2 linked regions of the Saccharopolyspora erythraea NRRL 2338 genome follow. The protein of the gene in region 2 binds, or shares a complex with, the protein of the main gene of each other region. Links are inferred from orthologs where the notes say so. Each region holds a gene or a part of one and is shown on either strand. Other genes may lie near its edges. The genes, in order: dnaB and dnaG.

What was found.
Region 1: the proteins of dnaG (region 2) and dnaB are in contact, whole or in part, in a crystal structure (PDB 2R6A), measured with the Geobacillus stearothermophilus proteins. The link is inferred for Saccharopolyspora erythraea NRRL 2338 from one-to-one orthologs. Residues at the interface, in WP_049624496.1 of Geobacillus stearothermophilus: Lys456, Leu457, Leu458, Pro459, Ala460, Asn463, Ala464, Leu467, Leu535, Leu536, Ile537, Ala538, Gln544, Glu545, Asp548, Tyr549, His552; in WP_033016901.1 of Geobacillus stearothermophilus: Ser13, Glu15, Ala16, Gln18, Glu91, Leu92, Asp94, Ala95, Val96, Pro97, Thr98, Ala99, Ala100, Asn101, Tyr104, Tyr105, Ile108.

Annotation. Positions count from the first base shown.
Region 1 is NC_009142.1:8,150,530-8,158,545, forward strand. What follows is about bases 3,176-6,038. They hold dnaB (replicative DNA helicase), read right to left. Parts: upstream 5,373-6,038; coding sequence 3,978-5,372; downstream 3,176-3,977. Other genes in these bases: SACE_RS38135 (ABATE domain-containing protein), read left to right, coding at 3,176-3,333; SACE_RS35450 (GNAT family N-acetyltransferase), read left to right, coding at 3,453-3,941; rplI (50S ribosomal protein L9), read right to left, coding at 5,983-6,038. Outside these bases: SACE_RS35425 (class I SAM-dependent methyltransferase), read right to left, coding at 1-350; SACE_RS35430 (hypothetical protein), read right to left, coding at 369-683; SACE_RS35435 (helix-turn-helix domain-containing protein), read left to right, coding at 775-1,359; SACE_RS38130 (MBL fold metallo-hydrolase), read right to left, coding at 2,194-2,988; more of SACE_RS38135, read left to right, coding at 2,923-3,175; more of rplI, read right to left, coding at 6,039-6,435; rpsR (30S ribosomal protein S18), read right to left, coding at 6,456-6,695; SACE_RS35470 (single-stranded DNA-binding protein), read right to left, coding at 6,746-7,225; rpsF (30S ribosomal protein S6), read right to left, coding at 7,285-7,641; SACE_RS35480 (hypothetical protein), read right to left, coding at 7,803-8,016. UniProt on the Escherichia coli protein: The main replicative DNA helicase, it participates in initiation and elongation during chromosome replication. Travels ahead of the DNA replisome, separating dsDNA into templates for DNA synthesis.
Region 2 is NC_009142.1:1,651,406-1,659,429, reverse strand. Bases 2,587-5,457 are described here. They hold dnaG (DNA primase), read right to left. Parts: upstream 5,033-5,457; coding sequence 3,140-5,032; downstream 2,587-3,139. Other genes in these bases: SACE_RS07375 (sigma-70 family RNA polymerase sigma factor), read left to right, coding at 5,150-5,457; SACE_RS07385 (hypothetical protein), read right to left, coding at 2,598-3,119. In the rest of the region: SACE_RS07405 (hypothetical protein), read right to left, coding at 332-526; SACE_RS07400 (hypothetical protein), read right to left, coding at 1,004-1,435; SACE_RS07390 (trans-aconitate 2-methyltransferase), read right to left, coding at 1,806-2,567; more of SACE_RS07375, read left to right, coding at 5,458-6,037; SACE_RS07370 (serpin family protein), read right to left, coding at 6,048-7,154; SACE_RS07365 (hypothetical protein), read right to left, coding at 7,245-7,430; SACE_RS07360 (deoxyguanosinetriphosphate triphosphohydrolase), read right to left, coding at 7,658-8,024. UniProt on the Escherichia coli protein: RNA polymerase that catalyzes the synthesis of short RNA molecules used as primers for DNA polymerase during DNA replication.

The sequences.
Region 1 (8,016 bases), 6.5 Mb from region 2 along the record:
GCGATGTGGTCCGGCTCGTGCCGGAGCGGGAAGTACTGCACGGACACCAGGTCGAACGCGTCGGCCGGTGGTGGCGTGGTGGTCAGATCGCCGTGCGTCCACGCCACGCGACCGGTGACGTCCGTACCGGCCGCGGCAGCGCGTCGCAGGGCGACGCGGGACACGTCGACCGCGGTGACCTGCCAGCCGCGCCGGGCCAGCCACAACGCGTCGGCGCCTTCACCGCAGCCCACGTCGAGCGCCTGCCCCGGCGGCGTGCCGGCGATCTCGGTGACGAGCACCCCGTTGGGGTTGCCGCTGAAGAGCTGGTCGCGGCCGCTGTACAGGTCGTCCCAGAACTGTGCGTCCATTTGTCCTTACCTCGCTGGTCAGTTGTTGTTGAGCAGGCCGTGGCGCCGGTCGCCGACGACCTGTGGGCAGATGCGGGCTTCCGACTCCGGTGAGAAGGGATCGCGCCGGGTCTCAACGGCGCGGCGGGTGTCCTCGGCGATCAGGTCGGCGTTGATCGCACTCGCCGCCGCGGAGCCGGACGCGGCTGCCGCGAGGACGTTCGCGGCGGGATCGGCGAGGTCGCCCGCGACCCGCACTCCAGCGCCCGGAGCGGGATCAGCTCGCCGGTGCACAGCCGGCCCACCACCGACGATCACCACGTCATACCGGCTGTTCCGGGACTCCTGGGTCATCGCGACCACCTCCGGCACCAACCTGCCCCCGCCGAGGGTGAACCGGCAAAGTTCTTTGCTGGAAGTGCAAAACGTTCGGCACAGTGGAGGTATGAGCGACGAGTTCGACACCGTGCTCAGCGCCGTCGGCCCGCGACTCCGTGCGCTCCGCCGCCGCAGCGGCGCGACCCTGACCGCCCTGTCGGAGACCACCGGCATTCCGGTCAGCACGCTTTCCCGGCTGGAGTCCGGGCACCGCAAACCGGGCCTGGAACTGCTGCTGCCGCTGGCGAATGCGTACCAGGTGCCGCTCGACGAACTCGTCGGCGCACCGGCCAGCGGCGATCCCCGGGTGCATCCCCGTCCGATCACCCGCAACGGCATGACCGTGATCCCGCTGACCCGCAAACCCGGTGGTTTGCAGGCGTTCAAGCAGATCCTCCCGGCCGGACCCACCGACGTCGAACCCGATCCCCGCTCGCACGAGGGCTATCACTGGCTGTACGTCCTCAACGGGCGGCTGCGCCTGGTGCTCGGCGACCAGGACCTGGTCCTGACCGCCGGCGAGGTCGCCGAGTTCGACACCCACCTCCCGCACTGGTTCGGCAACGCCGGCACCCAGCCGGTCGAGTACCTGAGCATCCTCGGGCCGCAGGGCGAGCGCTTCCACATCAGAGCCCGCCCCCGACGCGCCTGACCGATGCACCTTTCCCGCCGGGACAGCAAAATCGGTCGCATCGGCGTTCGGCGCGTACTACACAGGGCGGATGGCCGATCCCCACCCGCTTCGTCCCATCACCGACGACGAGTTCGAAGCCTGGGCTCGGATGATCGCCGACACCTACGGCATGGACCGCTCCGACGCGGAGATCGTCAACCAGCGCGCGGCCACCGACCTGGATCGCACCATCGCCGCGTTCGACCAGGAAGTCCCTGTTGGAGGCGTTTCCCTCTATCCCCGGGTCCTGACCGTCCCCGGCGCACTCGTGCCCGTCGCGGGCGTCGCCTCGGTCGGCGTGGCTCCGACGCACCGGCGCCGTGGAATCCTCACCGCGATGATGCGTCGGCAGCTCGCCGACCTGCACGAGCAGGGCCGTGAACCGGTTGCCGTGCTACGTCCTTCCGAAGCCGCGATCTACGGTCGCTACGGCTACGGCCCCGCCACGCAGGGGAACCGAATCCGTTGCGAGAAGCGCTCCATGTCCTTCCGCCCCGGCACGGGCTTCGGCGAGGGAACGGTCCGGCTGGTCGATCGTGCTCAGGCACGCCCGTTGATCGAGAAGGTCTACGACCAGGTCAGAGCGTCCTCGGTCGGTTGGCCGGACCGAGCCGACTGCCATTGGAACGTGCGTCTCTTCGACGAGGCATACGCACGCGGCGGCACGACCTCGCTGCGATTCGCCCTGCACCAGGAACCGGACGGTCAGGCCACCGGCTATGTCTGCTACCGGCACAAAGGCGGACAGGACGCGCTGGGCAACGACAGCAGCGCGGTTCTGGTCGAGGAGCTGGCAGCGGTCTCGCGTTCCGCCTACGCCGCGCTGTGGCGCTTCCTCGCCGGTATCGACCTGGTGCGGTGGATCGAATACGAGGGCGCCGTGGACGAACCGTTGCCGCACATGCTGGCGGACCAGGTCCGGCGGGAGCCGGGTGAGGCTGCCGAAACTGGGGAGAAGATCCAGCCACTCGTCCCGGGTGCAGGACCACTCCCAGTCGAAGCTCCACTGCTCGGGTGCGCTGAACGCGCCTGCCCGCCTGAGCTGACGTAGACCGTGGGCAGATCCTCGGCGGTCAGGACGAAGCCGACGACCTCCCCGGTGATCGCTTCGACCTCCTCGCGCGGTCCGGGGCCGTGGAGGGCGGGCACGCCGGTGACGGTGAGCGTGCCGCCGTCGGGGCGGTCCAGCTCGATCGACTCCCAGTCGGCCAGTCCCCTGGCCCGCTCGCCCAGGCGGCGCCCGCCGCCGGGCGTGGTGAGGGTGAGCGGGACGTCGGCGAGCAGCGCGCGTCCGGAGTGGTCGAGGTTGTCGGCGTGCTCGTCGTGGGAAAGCAGGACCACGTCGACACGGCCCAGGTCGGCGGGGGTGCCGTCGGCAGGGGCGGTCTTGGTCAGGACGGCGCCGCTGGGCGTCGGGTAGTCGCCGGGGGCGTCGAAGGTCGGGTCGGTCAGGAACCGCAGGCCGCCGTACTCGAAGAGGGCGGTCGGGCCGCCGAACAGTGGCTCGTCGACCGCGGCCTCGCTCCCGTCGACACCGGCATGATGGAGATGTGCGCCACCCTGTTGCGCTCCCTGCGCGAGCAGGTCCGGGCCCTCCTCGCCGCCCACACCGCCGGCCGGCCCGCCCCCGACGGGGCGCTGGCCGCCGTCAACGACGCGCTCACCCGCGCCCCCGCGGCCTCCCTGCTCCGCTGGGACCCGGCCCGCGGCCTCTACCGCGAGACCGCCCACCCCACCACGCAGATCGTCGAGCACGCCCTGGCCGTGCTCGCCGCCGACACCGCGGACCTGCTCACGAGCCCCGACGCCGAACGCCTCACCGCCTGCGCCTCCACCCCCTGCAGCCGCTACCTGCTGCGCACCGGACGCCGCCACTGGTGCTCCACTCGCTGCGGTGACCGCGCCCGCGCCGCCCGCGCCTACGCCCGCCGCACCCAGGCCACAACGAGCTGAACGGACAGCCGAAACCCGGCAGCCGTTCTGCAGGTCTCGAATTCGTGGCACTTCTTCGCGAGTTGTGGCCGTGCGACTGGTCGGCTGTGCCTGCGTCCGTGCTGATCTAATGTGCCGCCATGGCGCTCAACCTCCGGCCGCTCGCGCTCGACGACGTCGCTGCCGTGCACGACTGGGCCCGCTTGCCGGAGTCGTGCCGCTTCCAGGCGTGGGGACCCAACACTTACGACCAGACGCGGGCATATGTGCGGGCCGCGGTCGCGGCACCTCCGAACCGGCTGGTGTTCGGGGTCCTCGTCGACGGCGACGTTGTGGGCACTGCCGAACTGAAGCTGCACGGCCCGAGCACCGGCGAGATCGCGTACGCGGTGCATCCACGGCTGTGGGGCAAGGGCATAGCTACGGCTGCGGCGCGAGAGCTGTTGCGCATGGGCTTCGGCGAGCACGGGCGGCACCGCATGTTCGGCACCTGCGACCCGCGCAACCTCGCCTCGGCGGCGGTGTTGCGCAAGATCGGCATGCGGTACGAGGGCCGGATGCGGGGTACGGCGTACGTTCGCGATGGCTGGCGCGATTCGGACCTGTACGCGATCCTCGCCGACGACTGATCCCCGGCTGCACCGATCCCCCGGCAGCGCCCGACGCTATTCCTGGGCCATGTCCACGAAACGGCTGTAGTGCAGCTGGTGGGCCACGGTGATGGTCGACGTCGGACCGGCGCGGTGCTTGGCCAGGATCAGGTCCGCCTCGCCCATGCGCGGGTCGTCGCGCTCGAAGGCGTCGGGGCGGTGGATCAGTATGACCATGTCGGCGTCCTGCTCCAGCGAACCCGACTCGCGCAGGTCCGAAAGCTGCGGCTTCTTGTCCGTGCGCTGTTCGGGACCTCGGTTGAGCTGCGAGATCGCCACCACCGGCACCTCGAGCTCCTTGGCCAGCAGCTTGAGGTTACGCGAGAACTCCGAGACCTCCTGCTGACGCGACTCGACGCGCTTGCCCGAGGTCATCAGCTGCATGTAGTCGACCACGATGAGCTGGATGTCGTTGCGCTGCTTGAGCCTGCGGGCCTTCGCGCGGATCTCCATCATCGTCAGGTTCGGCGAGTCGTCGACGAACAGCGGCGCCTCGCTGATCTCGCTCATCCGCCGCGCCAGCCGCGTCCAGTCGTCGTCGGTCATCCGGCCGCCGCGCATGTCGCCGAGCCGGATCCGGGCCTCTGCCGAGAGCATTCGCATCACGATCTCGGTCTTGCCCATCTCCAGGGAGAAGATGACGCTGGCCAGGCCGTGCTTGATCGACGCCGACCGGGCGAAGTCCAGTCCAAGCGTCGACTTGCCCACACCGGGTCGAGCCGCGACGATGATCATCTGGCCCGGGTGCAGGCCGTTCGTGACGGCGTCGAGGTCGGTGAAGCCGGTCGGGATGCCCAGGGACTCGCCGCCGCGGGAGGCGATGGCGTCGATCTCGTCCATGGTGGGCTGCAGGAGGTCCTCGAGGGCGGCGTAGTCCTCGCTTGTCCTGCGCTCGGTGACGTCGTAGATCGCGGCCTGCGCGCGGTCGACGACCTCCTCGATCGGCGAGCCCTCCGAACCGTGGTAGCCGAGCTGCACGATGCGCGTGCCGGCCTCGACCAGCCGACGCAGCAACGCCTTCTCGGCGACGATCTCGGCGTAGTAGCCCGCGTTCGCTGCGGTCGGCACCGTCGCGATGAGGGTGTGCATGTACGGGGCGCCGCCGACGCGCAGCAGTTCCTGCCTGCGGTCGAGCTCGGCGGAGACGGTGATCGCGTCGGCGGGCTCACCGCGCCCGTACAGGTCGAGGACGCAGTCGTAGATGGCCTGGTGGGCCGGCCGGTAGAAGTCGTTGGGCCGCAGCACTTCCACGACGTCGGCGATGGCGTCCTTGCTCAGCATCATGCCGCCGAGGACGGACTGCTCGGCGGCGATGTCCTGCGGGGGCTGACGTTCGAACGACCCGTCGTAGTTCGCGGATCCGCCGCCGCCGGGGGAAGGTTCGGCTCCTCGTTCGTCGGCCAACGTCACCGGTACCTGACACCTCCTCGAGGACCACCGCGCCGGGCGCGACGCGATGAGGCGACCTGTGCGCACGACAGGTCATGTGCCCGGGCACGACGCCGATGCCGACCCGTGCAGCCGTCGGACGCAGTCTGGCGCGCGAGCGCTCAAGATCACTCGCAGTTGCGACACCACACGCGCGGAGAAGCTAGATCGCCCGCTTGGAGCAGGCAAGCCGAGCTGTGGACAAACCCCGGGACAACCTGTGGACAGCTTGTGGAAGCCTGGGGACAACTGTCCCCCAGGCTGCTGGACCGCTGGGGACAACCTGGGGACAACCGGTCAAGATCGACCAGAAACCCCAGCTCAGCGGGTGTGTGCAAGCTGTGGAAGAAATCCGGGGAAAACTCTCGGCGTGTCGCGAGCGAGCTCGTTCTTCGGCGTGTCGGAACGCGATACGTCTACCAGGTCGGGAGTGACCAGGACTACGTCATCAGGGTGACGACGCCCCCGTATGGATCAAGAAGGACCAGAACGGGGGCGCCATCCGCGAAACCCGGCGGGGTGCCGGTCCGGTCGAGCCCGGGGACCGGCATCATCCGCTCGATCGCCGCCGACGACGGCCGGCGGCGTCCGTTCAGCTCGCGGCGGAGATCTGAACGCTGACCGACGCCTTGACGTCGGGGTGCAGGCGCACGTCGACGGCGTGCTTGCCCAGGGACTTGATGTGCCCGCGGGTGTCGACCGAGCGCTTGTCCAGGTTCGGGCCACCGGCCTTGCGCACCGCGGAGACGATGTCGGCGGCGGTGATCGAACCGAACAGCTTGCCCTGCTTGGAGACCTTGGCGGTCAGCGTGACCGCGCCCAGGCCCTGCAGCTGCTGCTTGAGCTCCTGGGCGTGCTCCAGGTTGCGGACCCGCTTGGCCTCCTGGGTGCGGCGGATCGTCTCGACCTGCTTCTGCGCACCCTTGGTGGCCACGATCGCCAGGCCGCGGGGCAGCAGCAGGTTGCGGGCGTAGCCGTCCTTGACCTCGACGATGTCGCCGGACTCGCCGAGGCCGGTCACGTCAGCGGTGAGGATGATCTTCACGACGTGTCTCCTTCCAGCGATCAGCGAGCGGTCGAGGTGTAGGGCAGCAGCGCCATCTCGCGGGCGTTCTTCACCGCGATGGCGACGTCGCGCTGGTGCTGGCTGCAGTTGCCGGTCACGCGACGGGCACGGATCTTGCCGCGGTCGGAGATGTACTTCCGCAGCAGCGTCGTGTCCTTGTAGTCGATGCTCTGCGCGGCCTTGTCCTTGCAGAACACGCAGACCTTCTTCTTCGGCTTGCGCACGGGCGCCTTGGCCATCGGTCTTCCTCCTGAGCGAAAACTTCTGTCTTTGGTGCGGGGTGGCGCCGTCAGAAAGGCGGCTCGTCGCTGAACCCGCCGCCGGAACCGGCAGGCGGGGCCGAGCCCCACGGGTCGTCCGCGGGCGGGGCGCCCCCACCGGGGCCGCCGAACCCGCCACCGCTGCGGCTGACCTTGTTGACCTTCGCGGTCGCGTAGCGCAGCGAGGGGCCGATCTCGTCGACCTCCAGCTCGACGACGGTGCGCTTCTCGCCTTCCTTCGTCTCGAAGGAACGCTGGCGCAGCCGGCCCTGCACGACCACCCGCATGCCGCGGGTGAGCGACTCGGCGACGTTCTCCGCCGCCTGCCGCCAGATGTTGCAGCGCAGGAACAGCGCCTCGCCGTCCTTCCACTCGCCGGTCTGGCGGTCGAACGTCCGGGGGGTGGAGGCGACCGTGAAGTTCGCGACCGCGGCGCCGGACGGGGTGAAGCGCAGTTCCGGATCGGCGGTCAGGTTGCCGACCACCGTGATTACCGTTTCACCAGCCATCGCCTGGGACTCCAGCTCTCCTAGATGCGGGCTCGCCTGCTAGCTGCGCGCGGCGCAGGTCAGACGGACGCCTCGGGACGGTTCTTGGCCTTGGCAGCGGCACGGGCGACGCGGGCGGCCTTGCGCGGCTCCACGACGCGGCGCAGCACCTTGGTCCGCAGCACCGTCTCGTTGAGGTTCAGCTGGCGGTCGAGCTCCTTGACGGAGGCCGGCTCGCTGTTGAGGTCGAGGACCACGTAGATGCCCTCGGCCTGCTTGTCGATCTCGTAGGCGAGCCGACGGCGACCCCAGACGTCGACCTTCTCGACGCTGCCACCGTCGTTGCGGATGACGTTGAGGAAGTTTTCCAGTGACGGAGCGACAGTGCGCTCGTCCAGGCTCGGGTCGAGGATGACCATGAGCTCGTAATGACGCATGAAGACCACTCACCTCCTGTGGACTCACGGCCACGGGCTCTCCGTGGCAGGAGGGTCGTCGCGTCGACGAACCGTTCAAAGGTAGCAAGGGCGCCCGACAGGCCTCACCCGGGGCCTCACGCCGCAGGTCATGGCCGGTCCGCGGCCGAACCCGCCCCTGGTCACTGCCTCCGCAGGACCCACGTGCGCACGAGCGCGGCGGTCAGTCCGGCGATCGAGACAGCCGCCAGCAGCACCGGCAGGGCCACCCGGTCGCCGCCGGTGGTGGGCAGGGCCTCGGCGTTGCCGACGGCGCGGACCTGCTCCTGCTCGCGCTGCTTCTGCTGCTGCTCGGCCCACGGCCTGGTCAGCGTGCCGACGTCGGGTGTGAAGCCG
Region 2 (8,024 bases):
CAACGGCACGCCGCCTGCCCGAGGGGTGAGCACCGGGGTCGAGGGGCAGCCGAGCGGAGACGGATGGCCGCCCGCAACGGAGACCCCGCCGGCTCGCATCCGGCAGGCCCCGGATCTTTCCCCGGCCCGACATCCGGATGTTTCAAGGACTTTCCCCCATATTCGCGGACCCGCGAATCCTGTGGATTCGGCGGCTATTGCGAAAAAGGTGAATCATCAATTAACCCGCGGCGCCGGGTTTGCGAATCCGGTACGGCCCGGCCGCGCCCTCGACGCGAAAAGGCCAGCGCACCCGTGCGGTGCGCCGGCCTGTTGCGTGTCGGGGCGGACCTCAGAGCAGCGAGAACGCTCCCGTGAGCTGCCCCAGGATCACGATCGTCGCAGCGAGCGCGCCGAGCGCCGCGACGGTCATCACCGACAGGATGAGCAGATACACGAGCGCTTTCACCGGCTTCGGCAGCCTGGTGACCGCCGACAAATCCGGCAGAGTGAGGTGTGATTCCTTGCCGATCCCTGGTGCGGACATTCCTACTTCCCCCGTCCTGTTGTGTCCCCGTTCGGATCTTCGGCTACTCCTAGGACGGAGGTAACCGAAGTCCGGTTGTGCCAAACCGCGTCACGACTTGATCTCGCCGGCGCGGCGCCCCGCACTGCTCGGCGATCTTCACCGCCGAAGTCATCCTGACCTGCACAGATACCCGCGAAACAAAAGTGGGGCCGCCAACGTCCAAGCACCACTCGGATCGGAGTCCGAGCTGAGATCGTTACCAGAACCTGACCGTGTCGACACTTAATCGCCCGAACAGGTGAAAGAGGGATGTCGATCTCCGAGGAGCGACACCGGATCGCCGGTGCCCCTCCGCGCTCGAGCGCCTCCGACTGGAGTCGAACCAGCAGCCCTTCGGCCAGCTGGCCCCGCCGAAAGAATAGCAGAACCGATCATGCCCCCGCCGCCGACCGCCCTGCCGTGCAAGGAAGTCCGGAGTCGCACCCGATGGTCGGCTCAGCGCTCCTGAGCGGCGGAGGACAGCGGCTCGACCGGCCACCGGCCGGTCGCCGCGCGCCACGCGAAGAACGCGCCGGCGACGAGCCAGAGGAACCCGAGAGTCCCGTCCTCGAGGTTGCCTTGCGGACCGCCGCGGTGGGCCGGCAGCGAGACGAGGGCGGCGATGATCGTGCTGGCGAAGTACCCGGCGCCCGCGAGCCCGATCCCCGCGCCGATCCGCCCGGGCAGCGGCCCGTGGAAAGCTCCCGCGACGTACAACGCGAGAGCGAACATGCCGGTGATCGTTCCCCACCCGCCGAACTCGGTCAGCTCCGGCACGTACTCGCTGGTGCCGAAGTACACGACGACCATGACCACGAGCGCCGCTCCACCGATGATCGTGAGCGCCGACAGCACCCCGAGCACCACCCGGCTGACCGCCACCGACATCGCGCTCCCCGCCCCTTCGGGTGATCCGGATGTCCCAAAGTATCGGGATGGACGGTCCCGGCACATGGTTTTCGTTCATTCGGACGCATTCGCCGACACCCGATGCGGGAGATGCGAGCGCGAGGCGGCTCAGCCCGGAAAAGAAAAACCCCAGGCCATCCGACCTGGGGTGGAAGCTCCTCCGACTGGACTCGAACCAGTAACCCTTCGGTTAACAGCCGAATGCTCTGCCAATTGAGCTACGGAGGAATGTTGTACAGCTTTCGCGCCACCTGGCGCTTCGTCAGCCCTCGTCGCGCTGACAGGAACTACTCTAGCCCATGCGCTCCAGCGCTTTCACGCACCCCCCACTTGTGCCGTGACCCGCGTGTCACCGCAGGTGGGCGACGCAGAAGATCCGCCGGAACGGAAACCACGTCGTGCCGTCGGGGCGCTGGGGATAGGCCGCGCGCAGCCGCGGCGCCAGCTCGGCGCGGAAGTGTTCCCACTCGCTGTCGTCCAAGGCGGCCCGGACAGGCCGCAGCGAGCTGCCGCTGAGCCATTCCAGCACCGGGTCCTCCCCGCTGAGCGCGTGCACGTAGGTGGTCTCCCACGCGTCGACGCCCACGCCGACGTCGGCGAACACGTCGGCGTAGCCGATGGGCGGCAGGACGCTGTCCGGGGTCAGCAGGAGTCCCGAGAGCCGGTCCCGCCACCGCGGCTCGGCGATCAGCGCGTGGGTCGCCGCGTAGGACGGCGACTCGAAGTTGCCCGGCACCTGGAAGGCGAACCAGGCACCCGCGGGCAGCTCGGTCATCCACCGCCGCAGCAGGTCGACGTGCTCGGGCACCCAGTGCAGGACCGCGTTGCACAGCACGACGTCGGTGTCGGGCCGCGGTCGCCAGTCCCGGACGTCCTCGACGCGGGCGTCGACACCCCGCGAGCGGGCCGCGTCCACCATTTCCGGCGACGAGTCCAGGGCCTCCACGACCGCCTCCGGCCAACGGCCGGTCAGCATCGGCGTGAGGTTGCCCGGCCCGCAGCCGAGGTCGACCACGCGCCGTGCGGTCCGGGCGCCGACCGCGGCCAGCAGGTCACCGGCGGGCCGGTTGCGCTGCTCGCCGAACTCCAGGTACCGCCGCTGATCCCACACCCACGCCTCCCGAGCCCGGGCAGCGACCTGTCAGTCGCGGCCCTTCCTGGCTTCCTCGATGCGCCGGGCGATCTCGGCGGCGACCTCGGCGACCGCCGTCTCGTCGGCGTCGGTGTCGGCCCGCACCTGCAGCACGATCCCGTCCCGGCCCGGCACCTTGCGCTGCACGAACCACGCACCGCCGCCGGCGAGGTCGCGGTGCTGGCTGGACTTGATCGACGACGTGACGCGCGTGTGCACGACGTCGGGCAACCGGCCGGCCGAGGTCAGCGCGAGGCGCCTGCGCGGCAGGTCGCGCAGCAGGACCGCACCACCGGCATCACCGGTCTCCTCCGCCTCGACGAGCCCCAGTTCCCCGCCGTTCCAGATGGCCTTGCTGAGCAGGTGCCAGCCGATCCGCCGCGTGTCGTCGCCCTCGGGAACCCACAGCCCGAGGTGCGTCGCGACCACCGGCCCGTCCTGGCTGTCCGCGACTGCCAGCACGTGCTCGTCGGTCTCGAGGCGACCGGCGAACCCCTCCGGCAACGCGGCCGTGCCGCTGAGCCTGGCCATGAACCGGCGGAGCCAGGAGCTCACAGCGCCCCCAGCGCGTGGGCCTGGTCCAGCAGCGACTTGCGGTAGCCCTCCAGGGCCACCAGGTCGCCGAACAGCGCGTTGTACTCGTCGGGGTCCTCCAGCGGCGACATCCGCTGGACCCTGGACTTGATGTCCGCGATCTGCCTGCTGACCAGGCACTCCTGCAACCGGGCGATCACGCCGCCGACGTAGCGGGGATCCTCCTCGGACTTGGTGTCGGGCGTCTCCACCGCCAGCTCGGTGAGCAGGCTACGGGTCACCGAGCTCTCGCAGTGCCTGCCGACCGCATCCACCAGCGCGACACCGGCCAGGCCGCTGGAGGTGCCCCCGGCGGCCAGCACGGCGCGGTGCAGCTCGGCGTAGGCGGGCTCGGTGAACGCCTCCTCCGGCAGCGAGTCGTACAGCGGCCCGGCCAGCGCGGGCACCTGCAACGCGGCTTTGAGCGTCTCGCGCTCCAGCCAGCGCGGGTCGTGCCGGGGCGGCCGCTTGGGCAGGTCGACCTCGATGCCCAGCGGCTCCTGCCCGCGGGGCGCGCGCCTGCGGGGCTTGGCAGGGGCCGTGCCCGCGGCCTCCCGGACCCGGCGCACCACCTGGTTCTCGTCGGTCCAGCCCGCCCACCAGGCGAGCTTGGCGGCGAAGCCGTCGCGGCGCTCGACGTCCTTGATGCGGGCCACCAGCGGCACCGTCTCCTGCAGGGCCGCGACCCGGCCGTCGACGGAGTCCAGGTCGAAACCCTTGAGCTTGCTGCGGATGGCGAACTCGAACAGCTCCCGGCGGCGGGCGACCACGTCCTTGACCGCGGTGTCGCCCCTGGCCTCGCGCAGCTCGCACGGGTCCATGCCGTCCGGGGTGATGGCGATGTAGGTGTGGGTGGTGAACTGCTGGTCGCCCTCGAAGGCCTTCAGCGCCGCCTTCTGCCCGGCCTCGTCGCCGTCGAAGGTGAAGATGACCTCGCCACTGAAGCGGTCGTTGTCCATCATCAGTCTGCGCAGCACCGAGATGTGCTCGTCGCCGAAGGCCGTGCCGCAGGAGGCGATCGCGGTCGGCACACCGGCCAGGTGCATCGCCATCACGTCGGTGTAGCCCTCGACCACGACGGCCTGGCGGCGCTTGGCGATCTCCCGCTTGGCCAGGTCGATGCCGAACAGCACCTGGGACTTGTTGAACAGCGGGGTGGCCGAGGTGTTGACGTATTTGGCCTCGATCGGGTCGTCGTCGAAGATCCGCCGGGCGCCGAAGCCGACCACGTCGCCGCCGAGGTCCTTCAGCGGCCACAGCAGCCGCCGGTGGAACCGGTCGATCGGGCCGCGCCTGCCCTCCTTGGCCAGTCCGCACTTGTACAGCTCGTCGAGCTCGAAACCCTTGCCCAGCAGCAGCTTCGTCAGCTTGTCCCAGCCGCCGGGGGCGAAGCCGCAGCCGAACTTGGTGGCGGCGGCCTCGTCGAACCCGCGCCGGGCGAGGTACTCGCGGGCGGGCTGGGCCTCGGGCGAGCGGAGCTGCTCGGCGTAGAACTCCGCGGCGATGCGGTGCGCCTCGACCATCCGGGTGCGGGTGCCGCGGTCGCGCTTGGACGGCGCGACGCCGCCCTCGTACTGGAGCTGGATGCCCACCCGGTCGGCCAGCCGCTCGACGGACTCGACGAAGCCGAGGTGCTCGCTCTTCATCAGGAAGGCGATGACGTCGCCGCCCTCACCGCAGCCGAAGCAGTGGAACGTGCCGTGGCCGGGGCGCACGTTGAACGACGGGGTCTTCTCGTCGTGGAACGGGCACAGGCCCTTCAGCGCGCCCCCGCCGGCGTTGCGCAACGCGACGTACTCGCCGACGACGTCGTCGATCCGGTTGCGTTCGCGTACCTCGGCGATGTCGCTTTCCCGGATCCTGCCAGCCACGTCGTTCAGTCTAGGGGCTGCCGATCGGGCGCCGAGCCCGGGCGGGCGGTGCCGGCGGTGGTGTCCTGGACCGCACACCGATCGGTGAATCCGGCCGGCTGCGGCAGAATCGGCCGCGTGCTCAGCGACGACACCGCCCTCGCGGCCGAGTTCGACGGCCATCGCGGCCGGCTGGTCGGGATCGCCTACCGGCTCACCGGCCGGCTCGACGACGCCGAGGACGCCGTGCAGGAGGCGTGGTTGCGGCTGGCGGCGGAGAAGTCGCCGGTCCGCGAGCTGGGCGCCTGGCTGACGACGGTGGTGAGCCGGATCTGCCTGGACCGCCTGCGGTCGGCGGCGGTGCGCCGCGAGCAGTACGTCGGGCCGTGGCTGCCCGAGCCGGTGGTCACAGAGCTCGACTCGCACGACCCGCAGAACATCGTCGTGACCAGGGAAGACATGCGGATGGCGGCGTTGCGCGTGCTGCACGAGCTGCCTGCGGAGCAGCGGCTGGCGTTCGTGCTCCACGACGGTTTCGACGTCCCGTTCACCGAGATCGCCGAGATCGCCGGGTGCGCGGTGGCCACCGCCCGCCAGCACGCTTCGCGGGCGCGGCGGGCGCTGGCCGCGGCCGAGCCCGCGCCCCGCGTGCCGTTGCCCGAGCAGCGCCGGATGCTCGACCGGTTCCTCATCGCGCTCGCCTCGGGCGACATCACCGAGATCACCCGCGCGCTGCACCCGCGGGCCGCCCTGTTCGGTGACAGCGACGGCAGGGCCCGCACCGCCCGCAGGCCGATCCTGGGCCGGGAGAAGATCGCGCGCTTCCTCGCCGGGTTGCTCGAGAAGTACGGCGAGGCCCTGTACTCGGGCTTGCGCCCGGTGCTGGTCAACGGCGACCTGGGCCTGGTGTTCCCGGCCCTGCCCGAACGGCAGGGCCGGGTGGTCACCTTCGCCTACCGCGACGGCGCGGTCAGCGAGGTGTTCGACATCGTCAACCCGGACAAGCTCGTCCGCGCTCCGCTCTGAGCCCGGGACTTCAGGCGGGGTCGACCACGCGGGCCAGGAAGTAGACCGCGCCGGTCTTGCGGTGGCGCACCAGGAACAGGAACGGCCGGTCGACCTCGACGCGGATCGGCTCCTCCTCGCGGACGATCGCGGTGAGCCGCATCATCGCCGCCGTGGCGGCGGCCCCTTCCAGCCCGTTCTCGTCGACGCGCAGCACCGAACGGTGCACGACGGTCGAGACGCGCAGCGTGCGGTCGGTCAGCGGCGAGAAGTCCGCTCCCGGCGTGAACACCGTGCGCACGCCCAGCGCGCCGAGCGGCCGTTGCAGCTCCGCCGCACCGCGCACGTCGAACTTCGGCAGAAGCAGCTCCACCCGCTGCTGCTCGGCCGACGACAGCAGGGACTCCAGCCGGTCGGCGTCGAGCGCGGGCTCGGCCTGGTCCAGCCCCTCGTCGGGCAGCAGCACGACGCCGTCGACACCGCCCGCCGCCGGGATCGTCACGGCCTGCCAGCCGCCGGCGGCGGCGTAGCCGAAGCGCCGGGTGACGTGCATCGTCGGCACGTCCCGGTCGCCCCGCGGCGCGTGGAACACCCGCGGCGCGGTGGCCTTGTCGTCGAACGCCTCCTGCCACGAGGTCCGCAGGTAGAGGGCGTTGACCAGCGCCGCGACGGTCTCCGGGTCGACGCTGCCCTCGGGGAGCAGCTCCGGGATCAGGCCGCGGGTGGTCTCCTCGACGTCGGAGTTGATCAGTTGCCGCGCGGTCTCCGGCCGCTCCCGGAACGGTGCGGTGCGCACGTCGCTGCCCGGCCAGCTCTTCAGCTCGCGCAGGAACGACTCGTGGACCAGCAGGTCGTCGTAGGCCCAGAGGGTGTTGGCGACCGCGAGCACCGGCTCCTCACCGGAGCGCCCGGTACCGCCGAGCTCGGCCGAACCGGCGAGCAGGTCGAGCAGGCCGCCGAGGTCGTCGGGGCCGATCCGCAACGCCGCCGCGAGCTCGTCCCTGGTGCTGCCGCCGACGGCGGCGGTCACCAGGCCGAGCGCGCTGGCCACCGAGTACGGGGACCAGCAGAACGGCTGCTCCGGTGGCGGAGCGAGGTGCTTGTGCAGGCTGAGGCTGAAGTCGAGGTGCTCGCTCATGGCCGCGCTGGACTCCAATCGGTCGACGGGACTGTCGCGTGGGCGTACCCGGCTGCTGCCGAGTCTGCCAGTCCAGCGCGTGCCCGGCCGTCAGCGAAGCGACTCTTCGACGTCGGACAAGCCCATCAGGCGCAGTTCCTGGGCGATGTAGGAGGCCGCCTGCCTGGCCGCGGGGTCGCTCCAGCGCAGGTCGTTGATCCAGTCCGCCAGGTTGTCGGTGTTGACGTAGGGCTCACCGCCGGCGACGAGCTTCTGGATGTAGTGCCGGTTGGGCATGTCGGGGATCTCCTGTGGGCACGTTGGCGGCGGCGCGGGGACTTCGGGGACCGCGCCGCGGGTGAGCGCACAGGTCCCTGGCGCGCTGGTCGCCGGGGGAAGGACCAGCGCAGCACCCGTCACGCTCCAGGCGCTCACCCATTCCAGCGAAGGCTAGGAACCGCGAACACCCTGAGTAAAGAGTGTGCCGAAAAAACACCCCTGATCGCCGTCCATTCGGACGTACCTCACACCGGTTTCGTGCCGCTGCGTGTATGAGAGCGGTGCCACTGGACGGCCTGCGCGTCGGTCAGCGAGGCGACCTGGTCGACCACCACCCGCAGCCGCGCGGTGTCATCGGCCGCCCGCTTCCACGCCGCCGCCATCGCCGGGTCCAGCGACTCCGGCGCCCGGTCCGCGAGCGCCTCGACCAGCTCGGTGAGCAACGCGCGCTGGCGCTCCTGCATCCGCAGGCGTTCCGGATCGCTCATCACGTAGCGCACCGCGACGGCCTTGAGCACCGCGACCTCGGCCACCACCCGCTCCGGCACCACCAGGTCGGCGGCGTAGCGGGTGAGCACGCCCGCGCCGTGCTCGGCGACGGTGCCGCTCACC